DNA from 3 places in the Neopusillimonas aestuarii genome. Region 3 is predicted to be linked to each of the others. Evidence: predicted binding sites of a transcription regulator. Region 3 holds the regulator's gene; each other region holds the start of a gene.
What was found. Region 3 encodes HrcA, which represses chaperone genes, less so after heat shock. Its sites were predicted from a motif close to TTAGCACTCNNNNNNNNNGAGTGCTAA; they were not measured.

Region 1 (4,780 bases), 1.1 Mb from region 3:
GGGGCATCGGCGGCAATGGTGATGTTGTGCTTGCCTACAGGGCGTGTGGCACTGCTCACGCCGTCTGCGGGCGTGTCTTGGTAACGCCCGCTTAAGCGCCACCATTGGCGCAAGTCTTTCAGCCATGTGCGACCTTCATCGTCGGCCATTTGGGTGTCGTACCAAAGGGCGAGATCGCGCACCACTTTGCGGTCGTCGCTTTCCAGCCAAACAGCTACATAAGGCCGGTGGTATTCGGCTGTATCAATGCGTGGCAAGGTCAGGTCGAGCGAGAGTTCGCCGGCCAAAGCCGTGCCGGCGGGAAAGGCGGAGGCTAGAGCAAGCAGCGTGACGGTGTTCAGATGACGTTTCATGAGTTCAATGCACCAGTAGCAACATAAGAAGAATTGGGATGAGCAGACCGACGCCGGTAATCGGCCAGGTCAGGGGGCGATGTTTGCCGTGCAGCTTCAGCAGGAATAAACCGGTTGTGGCAAAAATCAGGCTGGCAACGGCGAACAAATCAATAAACCATTTCCACGCCGTGCCGGTGTGCCGCCCCTTGTGCAGATCATTCAAGTACGCCACCCAGCCGCGTTGCGTGCGTTCGTACTCCAGGTCGCCCGACGTGAGGTCCAGTGCCAGCCAGGCGTCGCCGCCCGGTTCGGGCAGCGACAAATAAATTTCGGTTTCCGAAAACTCTGCCGGGCGGGAGCCGATACGAATGTGGAGGGCCTGATCGAGCCATTGTTCGACTTGCTTGGGTAACGGGGCAACGTAGGGTAATGCCTCGGTCGATTGTCTCACCAGGTTATTCAGGCTCTGCGTGATGTCGGCTGGGACGGTGAGCTGTTCCTGCCGCGTTTCAATTTGCCCGCCGAACCATGACGCGTTGTTTAGGGTGATACCCGTTATAGAGAATAAAAGTAAGCCGGCCAGACATAAAGCAGAACTGATCCAGTGCCATTGGTGTAGTTGCTTAAGCCAGAAGGCGCGGGGGCGGGAGAGGAATGATGCGGCCATGCAAAATGAATGCGACTGTTATTGTAAGTAGTATGTAATTTCGATATTTTATATTAAATAAGAATAGTTATCATCATTGTTTGCAATATAATTGTTTCGGTCAGTTTCTGTGCCAATCCGGTGCGAAATGCGGTGCTTTTTTGCACAAAACCTGTGCGGGAAAAGGGGGCGCGGAATCAAGGACAGCGTTAGAAAAAAGGCGTTAAAGCCATAAGTGCCTGAAATATTAGGGGTATGTGAGTCATGCCAACCGAGGCGACCTTATTGGCATAAAAATTGCTTAATTCAAAGTGGGGCAACGTGTTTTCCGCACGACTGGGTCGGAATGCATCGCGCCTCTGGCCTGATGGCCACACGAGAGAGTGATCGCGCTTGCCTGGTGGTTTTTCCACTGGGTAAGCGCTTTTTTTCGCGCGGGAACTTTTTGTTTTTTGGGTCGGTCAGAGTATTAGCACTCTAGCTCAATGAGTGCTAATATATGTAGTAGAAAGTAGCTTAACTTAAGGCTGTATAACGGTTTTATTACTTTCCCAACCAGGATTGCAAGACACATGACGACACAATCGCAAGCTTTGGCGCCTACGCAAAACACGTTAATGGCGGCCATTTCAAATCCCGGCGCGCTAGGTACCATAGAAGCCTATATCGCCGCGGTGAACCGCCTGCCGGTGCTTACGCAGGTACAGGAAACCGAGCTTGGCAAACGCCTGCGCGATCACGAAGATCTCGACGCGGCGCGCCAGCTTATTTTGTCGCATCTGCGTTTGGTGGTTTCCATCTCGCGCCAGTATCTGGGTTATGGCCTGGCCCATGCCGATCTCATTCAGGAAGGCAATATTGGGCTCATGAAAGCGGTTAAACGGTTCGACCCTGAGCGTGGTGTTCGCCTTGTTTCGTTTGCCGTTCACTGGATTAAAGCTGAAATTCATGAGTACATTGTGCGCAATTGGCGCATGGTGAAAGTGGCTACCACTAAGGCGCAACGCAAGTTGTTTTTCAATTTGCGTAGAATGCGGCCCGACGGCCAAACGCTTGACCCTTCCCAGGTGGCTGACATTGCACAGGAACTGAATGTGAGGCCGGAAGATGTCAGTGAAATGGAGGTTCGGCTTTCAGGGCGTGAAATGGCGCTGGAAGCGCCGGCCGACGATGAAGACGCCTACGCGCCGGTTTCGTACCTGTCCGACGACGGCCGGCAAGAGCCTTCCCAAGTGCTTGAACGCCGGGCGCATGACACTTTGCAAGGTCCTGCACTGGCCGAGGCGCTGGAAGGCCTTGATGCCCGTTCACGCCATATTGTTGAGTCGCGCTGGTTGCGCGATGAAGGCGGTGCAACCTTGCATGAACTGGCTGACGAGTACGGTATTTCCGCAGAACGTGTACGCCAGATCGAGGCGGCGGCATTCAAAAAGCTGAAGGTGGCGCTGGCACATTAAGCGTTTCGCGCTATTTACAATTTCATACAACTTTAAAGGGCAACGGGTCGAACTTATCCGTTGCCCTTTGTACTAAACAGGCATGGGGTGTTCTCCGACATTTACCTCGTTTTGTCAGGTAACCCCTTTTCCGCTTCTGCTTCTCTCAATCCCCTCCCTAAATGAAGCGGGTTTTAAAGGCGCCAGTCATGGTGCCTTTTTTTTGCCTTAAAGAAGCGCCTGAATGTCGTCTGCTATTTGTTGCGGGCCGGTATCGGGGCGAATTAGCACACGCGCGTTGCCTTCTTTGTCGAATAAGTAGAACGATGCGCTGTGATCCATGCTGTAGTTGCCGTCGCCTTGTTCCACCTTGCCGTAGAAGGCACGGAAAGAGCCGGCCGTTTGCTTGAGCTGTTCAGGTGTACCGGTGAGCCCGATGAAGTCGGGGTGGAACGCTTTAACGTATTGGGCAAGGCGTTCGGGTGTGTCGCGCTCGGGGTCGACGCTGATCATAGCCACTTGAACGTTTTTCGCGTCTTCGCCCAGCACCTGCATGGTTTGCGCCAGTTGCGCCATAGCGGTGGGACAAACGTCGGGGCAATGGGTGAACCCGAAAAATACCAGCAGGGCTTTGCCGTTAAAGTCGGCCATTGTGCGGGTTTGGCCGGTGTGGTCGGTCATGTTCAGGTCGGCGCCCAGGCCGCTGCCGCTGATGTCGGAGCCGTGAAATGAAGTGGTCGTATTCTGTTCGCCGCACGCCGCCAGGGCCAATGCAATACTTCCTGCGGCACAGGCTTTCAGAAAGCGGCGTTTTGATGGTTGAAGGAACATAAGTTGAATGGGACTTCAGGCTACGGGATGCTTCACGTTAAATAAGCAGAACCCAGTGATCGATCAGCAGGGCCAGGAACAAGAGCGATAGATACAAAATGGAAAAGCGGAACAGTTTGCGTGCCAGAGCGTCGGAATAATTTTTATACAGTTTCCAGGCGTACCACACGAAAAGACCGCTCAGTACAAAGGCACACGCCAGGTACAGCAGGCCGCTCATGCGCACCATGAAGGGCAGTAGCGTTGAGGCGAACAGCACCAGGCTATACAGAAAAATATGCAAACGGGTAAATTGCTGGCCGTGGGTAACGGGCAGCATAGGCAGGCCCGATTGGGCGTAATCGGTATTACGGTATAAGGCCAGTGCCCAGAAATGCGGTGGTGTCCAGATAAAGATAATCAGCACCAGAATCCAGGCTTCGGCGGGAACCGAGTTGGCGACCGCCGCCCAACCCAGGGCTGGAGGCATGGCACCTGAAAGCCCCCCAATCACAATATTCTGGGGTGTGAGCGGCTTAAGAATAATGGTGTAGATAATGGCGTACCCGACAAATGTGGCGAAGGTGAGCCACATGGTCAGGGGGTTAACCCAGTGGTACAGCACCAGCATCCCGGCACCGCCCAGTAAGCCCGACAGCACTAAAACCTGGGTGTTGGTGATGGTGCCTTGCGCGGTGGCGCGCCGCGCGGTGCGCAGCATTTTGGCGTCGACCTCCTGCTCGATGAGGCAGTTAATGGCGAAAGCGGCCGCTGCCAAAAGCCAGATGCCCACAATACCGGCAATCACAGGTTGCCAGGGCGGCAGACCAGGGCTGGCCAGAAACATGCCGATCACGGCACAGAACACCGCCAACTGGGTGACACGCGGTTTGGTTAGCACCCAATACTGGCGCCACAGGTTCGAAGAGTGAATTGATGCGGTACTCATACCTGTATTGTAGTCGGTCGCGCACCGGCGATGCGGACCAGTAAGGTTGTACTCATTAAAACAAGCCCTGCGGCCCCGCCGTTATGCAGCACGGCGATCAGCAGCGGCCATTCGAAGAAGATGGTGGTCAGGCCGGTGAACAATTGCGCGCATAGCAAAACCAGTACCCATGTGGCGGGCGTGCGCAAGCCGGGTTCGGCCCGCATTTGCCAGGCCAGCGTCCCCATGTAAGCGAATACGACCCAGGCGAAGTTACGGTGAATCCAGTGGATGCCCACCAAGGCTTCCTGGGAAATCATTTCGCCGGTGGGCAATTCGCCCAGGCCCCGGATCAATGAAAAGCCGTTTTGCAGATCCATGGCGGGCACCCATTGACCGTTGCAGGTGGGGAAGTCCATGCAGGCCAGTGCGGCGTAATTGGTGCTGACCCAGCCGCCCAGAGCAATTTGGATGAATAGCAACACAAAGCCGGCCAGCATCCAAGGTTGCCATCGTAGTGCGGCAACGGAAATGCGTTCATGCTGTTTTTCACGGGCGGCCAGCCAGGTCATCATTGCCAACAGCAGCATACCGCCCAACAAGTGTGCGGTGACGATAATCGGCA
Region 2 (4,780 bases), 1.5 Mb from region 3:
CAGTATTGAACTGATTGAATCCTCCACTATTGTTAGATACAGCGAAGGCTGTCCAATTCCGGTTCGCATCAAAGACAAGAATTACTCTGTCATTTGCGGTTACCGAGAACCCTACGGGATTGCGCCCCAAATCAAAAATATATTTCCCTTTAATATTTAACGAGCGAGTCGGATCGATGCTCATGGTCCTAACAGGATCGATTGACATGGTTCGTCGCGGATCAATGGACATCGTCCTGTGCGGATCGCTAGACATTGTTCGGTTCGGGTCAATAGACATAGTTCGCCGTGGATCGATTGACATTGTCCTGTGTGGATCAATGGACATCGTCCGATTCGGATCAATAGACATGGTTCGCCGTGGATCAATGGACATTGTCCTGTGCGGATCTACGGACATTGACCTAGAGGGATCACGAGAAAGTGGGATATGCATAACTCTCCTTCGGGTATCATCAGGTAGTCCAAGATATCAACTCAACGGCCACACCTTTCGATTTTTCAGAAAAGTATCGTCAACCGTGTACGTCCAGAAAAGTTCGTGATGGCCAAAAAATTCAACTATTTGAAATTCATAGCACGCTTTTCTGCAAAGCTCACAAAATATATCTGACATCCATCGAATCACTGTCAAGGCGTGGTATCTACCATACTTTTGAACATATTTTGTCTGTCCCGTACGAACTGATGCAGATATGACATCACTCATAACCCCACCAGCTTCATCAAAATGAAGTACTGCTGAAAAGTTCCCTATCATTGCATCGACTATCTTTGCATTGCTCGCCACTCGGATTTGTGCCTTTTTTTTCCCGTAGTAGTGCTCTTGCAAAATTAGCTCGGCGACCTCGGTCCACCATTTTCGGATTGGCTCAAACTGTCCCTCAATGTTCGGATCACCTAGTGCGGTGAAATTGGCATATCTTCCCCGGCTTGCATCGGCAAAGGCATCCAGGCACTCTACGATTTTCTCGCTAATTATTGTGGTTGGCTTTGAATACTGTAACTTGATCGAGTGTTTTTCTGCAATTACACTGATCAACATCAATAAACTCTTAATGTTGTGACCATACTTCTTAACTTCGCTCTGTGTCGGCAACCTCCCTCGATTAGATAAGGCGTAATCAGCTACCAAAATTAACTTAGCAAGCCTCTCTACCCCAACGGAAAGCCCGAAAAATGCGGTGTAATATTCACCAGTCTGATCTGCATAATTCGCTCTACCTAAGGCAGTCACTCCTGAGCCTAGTAAGTGTCGAACTAGTTTGGACTCTCTGCTGAGAGCCCGCCAGCCGAGGGTATCCCAAGGGTTTTTATCCATACTTTAGCTACCTGTCATATTAATTTTGAGCTCTGCCGCTTATTGCTGGATGCATTGTGAAGTCCACATAAGATCGTTTAGGGGAGGTGCGCCTCGGCGTCATCGCCTTCCCTTGAGCTATATAAACAGTACCTCAAGATTCTTTTAGTCTAAGCGGTTATGTTTTTCTATAGATGGTAGATGAACGACTGCTCTTGGCCGTCAGCAGACAACCGAACAAATCAGTATCTTCCCTTCACCAATGGGAATCGACGACAGTAGGCGAATTCCTACTTGAATAAAAATCGCACCCCAGTTCGCCGCAACATGAACGTTGTTGGGAACCTTAGCTTTACAACTTATCCGGGAATTAAAAAACCCATCTCTAACCCAGAAAACACACGCAAGCTGCACCCAACTTAGATTTACACGTTTCCATGAGTTCCAAACTCAGTGACGTAAATTCCAAACTCACTGACAATCGACACCCAAAGAACATCCATCGAAAATGTAACAATCTCCACCCCACCCCTTGAAGTCTGCCACTTCATCCTTATAATTAGCACTCGATGGGGGTGAGTGCTAACAAGCGCCCCCGGAATTGAAATTTTCCAACATTTCTTGAAACAGGAGTTCCTTCATGGCACTGCGTCCTTTGCACGATCGCGTGATCGTCAAACGTTTGGACAACGAGCGTAAAACCGCTTCGGGTATCGTTATCCCTGAAAGCGCCGCTGAAAAACCCGACCAAGGCGAAGTTATCGCTGTAGGGCCCGGCAAAAAAACCGAAGACGGCAAACTGATTGCTGTTGACGTTAAAGCAGGCGACAAGGTTCTGTTCGGCAAATACGCCGGCCAAAGCGTCAAGGTTGACGGCGAAGAACTGCTCGTAATCCGTGAGGATGAAATCCTCGCCGTGATTCAGTAATCCGCAACACAGAATACAGCAAGGAATTAAACAACATGGCAGCTAAACAAGTTCAATTCGGCGACGACGCCCGCTCACGCATTGTTCGTGGCGTAAACGTTCTGGCCAACGCAGTTAAAACCACCCTGGGCCCCAAAGGCCGTAACGTGGTACTTGAGCGCTCTTTCGGCGCCCCTACCGTTACTAAAGACGGTGTATCGGTCGCCAAAGAAATCGAACTCAAAGACAAGTTTGAAAACATTGGTGCTCAGTTGGTTAAGGAAGTGGCTTCCAAAACCTCCGACACCGCCGGCGACGGCACCACTACGGCTACCGTTCTGGCTCAGTCCATCGTTGAAGAAGGCATCAAATACGTTACCGCCGGCATCAACCCAATGGACCTGAAGCGCGGTATCGACAAGGCTGTTACCGCAGCTGTTGCAGAGCTGGCTAAATTGTCACGCCCCTGCACCACCAGCAAGGAAATTGCTCAGGTAGGTTCCATTTCCGCAAACAGTGATGCCTCCATCGGCAAAATCATTGCTGACGCAATGGACAAAGTGGGTAAAGAAGGTGTTATCACTGTTGAAGACGGCAAGTCACTCGACAACGAACTCGACATCGTTGAAGGGATGCAATTCGACCGTGGCTACCTATCACCCTACTTCATCAACACCCCCGAAAAGCAAACCGCTATTTTGGAAGACCCCTATGTTCTGATCTACGACAAGAAGATCAGCAACATCCGCGACCTTCTGCCTACACTGGAGCAAGTTGCCAAATCCAGCCGTCCTTTGCTGATCATTGCAGAAGACGTTGAAGGTGAAGCACTGGCTACGCTGGTTGTTAACAACATGCGCGGCATCCTGAAAACCACTGCTGTTAAAGCACCTGGTTTTGGTGACCGTCGTAAAGCCATGCTGGAAGACATCGCGGTTCTTACCGGCGGTACCGTTATCTCGGAAGAAACCGGTGGTTCGCTGGAAAACGCCACGCTTGAAGATCTGGGTCAAGCCAAGCGCGTTGAAGTGGGTAAAGAAAATACCACGGTTATCGACGGTGCTGGCGACTCCAAGTCCATCGAAGCACGCGTTAAGCAAATCCGCGTTCAAATCGAAGAAGCCACTTCCGACTATGATCGTGAAAAACTGCAGGAACGCGTTGCCAAACTGGCAGGCGGTGTTGCTGTCATCCGCGTTGGTGCCGCGACCGAAGTGGAAATGAAAGAGAAGAAGGCACGTGTTGAAGACGCACTGCACGCAACCCGCGCTGCAGTTGAAGAAGGCATCGTTCCCGGCGGTGGCGTTGCACTGATTCGCGTGAAAGACGCTGTAGCCAAAGTCAAGGGTGAAAACATCGACCAAGACGCCGGTGTCAAGCTGATTCTGCGTGCTATCGAAGCACCTCTGCGCACCATCGTAGCCAACTCCGGCGACGAACCCAGCGTGGTCGTTAACGAAGTTGCCAAAGGCAAAGGTAACTATGGTTACAACGCCTCTACCGGCGAGTACGGTGATTTGGTTGAGCAAGGCGTACTTGACCCAACCAAAGTCACACGCACTGCCTTGCAAAATGCTGCTTCGGTTGCATCACTGCTCCTGACAACAGAAGCTGCGATTGCCGAAATTGCTGAAGACAAACCTGCTCCTGCGATGCCCGATATGGGCGGCATGGGCGGCATGGGTGGCATGGGCGGTTTCTAATCTCCCTCCATCGGTCTGCCAGCACAGGGCACGCTTGCTTCCAGGTGCCCTGCAGGCAAAACCCTCTTCATCATGCGTTGAAGAGGGTTTTTTTATGCCTGTCGCGTTTACAATGCCACCCAAGCAATCCATATATTACGTACATGATTCCGAACTCCCCCTTCAAAAGCAAACGGGGCATGCGACGACTAGCCAACGCGTTGCGTTATTCCGCTCGTGGCTTCAAAGCCGCCTTTGAACACGAAGCCGCCTTCAGGCAGGAGCTTTTCTTGCTGGTGGTGCTGATCCCGGTAGCGCTTTGGCTTGGTAATAATATCGCCGAAAAAGCGCTGCTTATTGGCGCCCTTTTTTTTGTTTTAATTGTCGAACTCATTAACTCAGCCCTTGAGGCCTTGGCTGATGCCGTCACACTGGATCATCACACGCTCATCGGCCGCGCGAAAGACTTGGGAAGCGCCGCCGTGATGCTTTCCATTATTCTGGCTGTTACTGTGTGGTCTGCCGTTGGCATTAGCCATTTTCTGTAATTTTAACAACGCGTCAAAATGAAATTCACTGAGAAGCTCAACTCTGCCTGGCAACACGCCGACTCCCAACTCATGGTTGGGCTTGATCCCGACCCGCGTCGCTTTCCTGCCGAGCTACAAGGCAAACCCGATGCCATTTATGAATTCTGCAAAGCTATTGTCGACAGCACCGCACCGCATATTTGCGGTGTTAAACCGCAAATTGCGTATTTTGCATCGCAGCGCGCCGAAACGCAGTTGGAGGCGCTATGCCAATACATCAGAGAACAGTATCCACAACTTCCTATTGTGTTGGATGCAAAACGGGGGGATATTGGATCGACTGCAGAACACTATGCGCTTG
Region 3 (4,780 bases):
GTTGTGGCCCCCCTGCGTGTCGAGCAGCGCACGTTGGCTGGCAGGTTGCAACAGGCTTTGGTGGGCATGCTGGCCGTGGATGTCGACAAGATGCTCACCGAGCTCCTTTAATTGGGCCAGCGTGGCCGGAATGCCGTTTATGTAGGCTTTGCTGCGACCTTGCTGGTCGATTACGCGCCGTAGCACCAATTCGTCGTGGTCCGTTTCCAGGCTTTGTTCTTCCAGCCATTGCGTTAAGGTTTCCGGCGCCCTGAACAGTGCGCTAATGTCGGTACGTTTACAGCCTTCGCGAACAAAACGGGCATCGCTGCGCGCGCCTAATACCAGGGAAAGCGCATCGATAAGAATAGATTTGCCCGCGCCGGTTTCTCCGGAAAATACAGTAAAGCCGGCGTCGAAATGCAACTCGGCCTGATCAACAATGACGAAATCCCGAAGGTGCAGGGTGCGCAACATAAATTATTCGCCCTCGTTGGAAAGCTGGGGGATCTGGTTCCAAAGCAGCTTGCGTCGCAGGGTTGAAAAGAAGCTATAACCCAGGGGATGCACAAAACGAACGTTGTCTTTGGAGCGCTGTACGTCGATTCTGTCGCCCGGTTGGCATTCAGACCAGGCCTGCATGTCGAAATGCACGCTGGCACCGGATTCAACCCGCCCCAGGGCAGTGACTGTCATGCTAAGGACGCCGCTGTCGGGAATGACGATCGGCCGATTGGATAAGGTTTGTGGGGCGACTGGAACAAGCAGGATGGTTTGCAACTGCGGGTGCAGAACGGGCCCATTGGCCGACAGGGCATAAGCGGTTGAACCCGTGGGGGTTGAAATGATTAGGCCGTCGGCGCGCTGGTTGTAAATAAAGTTTCCGTCCAGTTCAACGCGCAGGTCAATCATGCCGCCCCGACCGGCACGGTTGATGACAACGTCATTCAGTGCGACCCCCGAGAACATGACCTGGTCGCCGCGCATGACCCGGCCTTCAAGCATGAGCCGCTCTTCAATGTCGTAGTGGCCCCCAATAACCTGGCTCAGCGCATCGGTGGCGGTGTGAATGGGAATATCGGTGATGAAACCCAGGCGCCCATGGTTGATGCCGATAAGGGGGACGTTGCTGCGCGCCAAAATACGGCCCGCACCTAACATGGTGCCGTCGCCGCCCATGATGACGGCAAGATCCGCATGTTCGCCTATTTCAGCGTAAGATGCCGTCTTGAATTCGGTAACGCCGGTATTGATTGCCGTGTCGGATTCAACCAGCACAGTGCACCCGGCGCTTTCAAGATGCCGGGCCAGCCTGCGCAGTGGTGCGTCGAGCCCCGAGTCTTGGTAGCGCCCGATTAGCGCAACGGTTTTAAAATGCATTGTGCCGATACCTTGTATATGATGATTTAGGTGAGTTCAATTTATTATAGGGTCGTGTCCGTTGTTATTGTGGCGGATCTGTTGACAAGTTTGTCTTGCTGGAGTGTAAGGTATCACCATGGACATGGATGACAGAGCGAAGTCACTGCTGAAAGCATTAATCGAACGATACATTGCCGATGGCCAGCCGGTCGGTTCGCGTACGCTTTCGAAAATGTTCGAGCTATCGCCCGCGACAATTCGCAATGTCATGGCCGACCTAGAAGAACTTGGCCTGATTCAAAGTCCTCACACTTCGGCGGGCCGTGTGCCTACGCCTAGGGGCTACCGCCTCTTTGTAGATCGTTTGCTGGCCACGCAACGCTTTGAAATTCTTCAGCCTTCGCAAATTCGGGAAATGTTGCCGGTAACCGATCCAAGTCGCACGGTGAATGCGGCGGCTACTTTGTTGTCGAATTTAACCCGCTTTGCCGGAGTTGTAATGGCGCCCAAGCGCACTCAGGTTTTTCGGCAAATTGAATTTATTCGCCTTTCCGACCGGCGTGTATTGTTGATTATCGTCACGCCGGACGGCGATGTGCAAAATCGTATTCTGTTTGTTCAACGCGATTATCTCGATCAGGAACTGACGGAAGCCAGTAATTTTTTTAATCAGCATTTTGCCGGCAAGTCGTTCAACGAAGTGCGTGTTGCCATCAAAGACGAGCTCTCCTCTTTGAAGGAAGATATTTCGCGGCTGATGCAGCAGGCGGTTGAAGCGGGTACCGTTTCCGATGAAACCGATGACGGCGTTTATATTTCGGGTGAAAGAAAGTTGCTCGACGTGTCCGATATTGCTTCTGATATGGATCGTCTGCGCCGCATGTTTGCGCTGTTCGAGAAAAAAACCGATTTACTTCAGTTGCTCGATGTTTCCAGCCGGGCGGAAGGCGTGCAGATATACATTGGCGGTGACTCGCAACTGGTGCCGCTTGAGGACGTTTCGGTCATTACTGCGCCCTATGGTATCGACGGTAGAGTAGTGGGTACACTGGGTGTAATCGGGCCAACCCGTATGGCTTATGATCGCGTCATCCCTATCGTTGATATTACGGCTAAATTGTTATCCAACGCTTTAAGCCATCACTCTTCTTCCTGAACCGATTAAAGGGCGTCAATGCCTTCTTTACTTCCTTCCCGCTATTATCCGGAACCACATGATCCCCAAGGGTTAGACCCTGAGCCGCCGGTACGGCCTTCTGGGCCGATCGGTATTTTGGTGGTGAACCTTGGCACACCGGATGAGCCCTCTGCATCTGCCATTCGGCGTTATTTGGCGCAGTTTTTGTCGGATCCACGTGTTATTGAGATACCGCAATGGATCTGGCGCATTATCCTGCATGGCATTATTTTGCGAACGCGGCCTCGCAAGCTGGTGCCCCGTTATCGGGGAATATGGCTTGAGCAAGGTTCCCCCTTGGTGGTTTACAGCCAGGCACAAGCGGCCGGGCTTGAAAAGGCGCTGCAAACGGGGGGGGCAGATGTTCGGGTCATATTGGCTATGCGTTACGGAAATCCTTCCATAGAGGCGGGCATCGACGCACTGCGCAAGCACGGGTGTGAACGTATTCTTACTGTTCCCTTGTATCCGCAATATGCGGCCAGTACCACCGCCACTGTGGTCGACGCCGTAACTGCTCACACAGCGCGTTTGCGTAATCAGCCGGAACTGCGTTTTATCAAGCGCTATCAGGATGATCCCGGCTACATACAGGCGTTGGTGAGCAAATTAACTGCATTTTGGAATGCGCATGGCAAGCCGGAGCGTTTATTGCTTAGTTTTCACGGTTTGCCCCAGCGCACCATTTTGCAAGGCGATCCCTATCATCGCGATTGCATGGATACAGTTCGCGCCATTAAGGCACATTTACCGCAGGAAGACGCCGAACGCGTTTATGTCTCGTTTCAAAGCCGTTTTGGGGCTGAAAAATGGTTGCAACCTTATACCGAGCCTACGTTGAAGGCTTGGGCCCAGGAGGGGATAAAACATATTGATGTCATGTGCCCTGGCTTTTTGGCGGATTGCCTGGAAACGCTGGAAGAGATTCAAGAAGAGTGCCGTGAGGCGTTTTTGCAGGCCGGTGGAGAGACATTCAGATATATCCCCTGTTTGAATGATGATGCCCAATGGGTGGACGCACTTTCTCAAATTGTGCGTCGACATCTTTCGGGGTGGTCGGAAAAGGCGTAAGTTATTTGTACTAATGTCTTGAAATGGGGGCGCTTGCCCCCATTTGCATTTGATCGAATCAAACAGAAGTGGAGTGCGTGGTTATGTCGAAACAGAATGAGCCCCTTGACCCTAAGGACGATAAGCAGGTTGCGAAAGCTTCGGAGTCTGCAGATGAAGTGTTATCCGAAGGGGAGGGTGCCGCCGATGTAGAGCCGGCCGTCGAACTGGAGTCGGCCGAGGCGTTGGCAGCCAAACTGGAAGAGGCGCAGGCTCAGGTGGGTCAGTATTACGAAGAGCTATTACGGGCGAAAGCGGAAACCGAGAATATTCGGCGTCGTGCTCAGGATGATGTGGCCAAGGCGCGTAAATTCGGTATTGAGTCATTCGCTGAAAGCCTGGTACCGGTTAAAGACAGTCTTGAGGCTGCGCTTGGGTTGAAAGATCAAACCCCCGAAGCTTGGCAGTCGGGGGTTGAAGCCACGCTGAAACAATTGATAGGCGCATTTGAGCGTAATCAGCTTAAGGAAGTGGCGCCGGCGGAGGGTGATAAATTCGACCCCAATTTGCACCAGGCCATTTCTTCGGTTCCGTCCGATCTGCCGGAAGGCGCGGTTGTGCAAATGCTGCAGAAGGGCTATACGATTGCTGATCGCGTGCTCAGGCCCGCCCTGGTGGCGGTGTCTTCGGGCAAGCCGGCGCAATAGTCAGGCGCGCTCACGGCGCAAAGAAAAAAACTCTGTGGGGTATGCCTTGAAAAGTTTAAGGCAGGCCCCACTTAAGAATCAGTCAAGTTTGTTTCCAACTGAATTGAACGCAATTTTTAAGGCGATACATTATGGGCAAAATTATTGGTATTGACCTGGGCACGACCAACAGCTGTGTTGCTGTGATGGACGGCGGCAAGGTCAACATTATTGAAAACTCGGAAGGTGCGCGCACCACGCCGTCGATTGTGGCGTACATGCAAGACGGCGAAATTCTGGTGGGTGCGCCCGCCAAACGTCAGGCAGTCACCAATCCGGCCAACACGCTTTACGCGGTCAAGCGCCTGATTGGTCGTAAATTTGATGAAAAGGCGGTTCAGAAAGATATTGATCTGATGCCTTATAAAATCGTCAAGGCAGACAACGGTGATGCTTGGGTTGAGGCGCAGGGCAAGCAATTGGCCCCTCCCCAGGTGTCAGCCGATGTGTTGCGCAAAATGAAGAA

Region 1: a site for HrcA is predicted at 1,451-1,477, ahead of rpoH (RNA polymerase sigma factor RpoH). Genes of this name have one in related genera too.
Region 2: a site for HrcA is predicted at 1,860-1,886, ahead of groES (co-chaperone GroES). Genes of this name have one in related genera too.

Annotation. Positions count from the first base shown of each region.
Region 1 covers NZ_CP049990.1:353,529-358,308, reverse strand. Annotated here, with positions in the region: gene G9Q38_RS01650 (DUF2271 domain-containing protein) at 1-341, opposite strand, end outside; gene G9Q38_RS01645 (PepSY-associated TM helix domain-containing protein) at 358-1,002, opposite strand; gene rpoH (RNA polymerase sigma factor RpoH) at 1,554-2,438, shown strand; gene G9Q38_RS01635 (SCO family protein) at 2,646-3,248, opposite strand; gene cyoE (heme o synthase) at 3,286-4,176, opposite strand; gene G9Q38_RS01625 (COX15/CtaA family protein) at 4,173-4,780, opposite strand, start outside.
Region 2 covers NZ_CP049990.1:2,985,951-2,990,730, forward strand. Annotated here, with positions in the region: gene G9Q38_RS14310 (hypothetical protein) at 473-1,321, opposite strand; gene groES (co-chaperone GroES) at 1,941-2,228, shown strand; gene groL (chaperonin GroEL) at 2,264-3,910, shown strand; gene G9Q38_RS14325 (diacylglycerol kinase) at 4,090-4,437, shown strand; gene pyrF (orotidine-5'-phosphate decarboxylase) at 4,456-4,780, shown strand, end outside.
Region 3 covers NZ_CP049990.1:1,496,673-1,501,452, forward strand. Annotated here, with positions in the region: gene recN (DNA repair protein RecN) at 1-456, opposite strand, end outside; gene G9Q38_RS07360 (NAD kinase) at 460-1,359, opposite strand; gene hrcA (heat-inducible transcriptional repressor HrcA) at 1,484-2,497, shown strand; gene hemH (ferrochelatase) at 2,516-3,589, shown strand; gene grpE (nucleotide exchange factor GrpE) at 3,673-4,275, shown strand; gene dnaK (molecular chaperone DnaK) at 4,407-4,780, shown strand, end outside.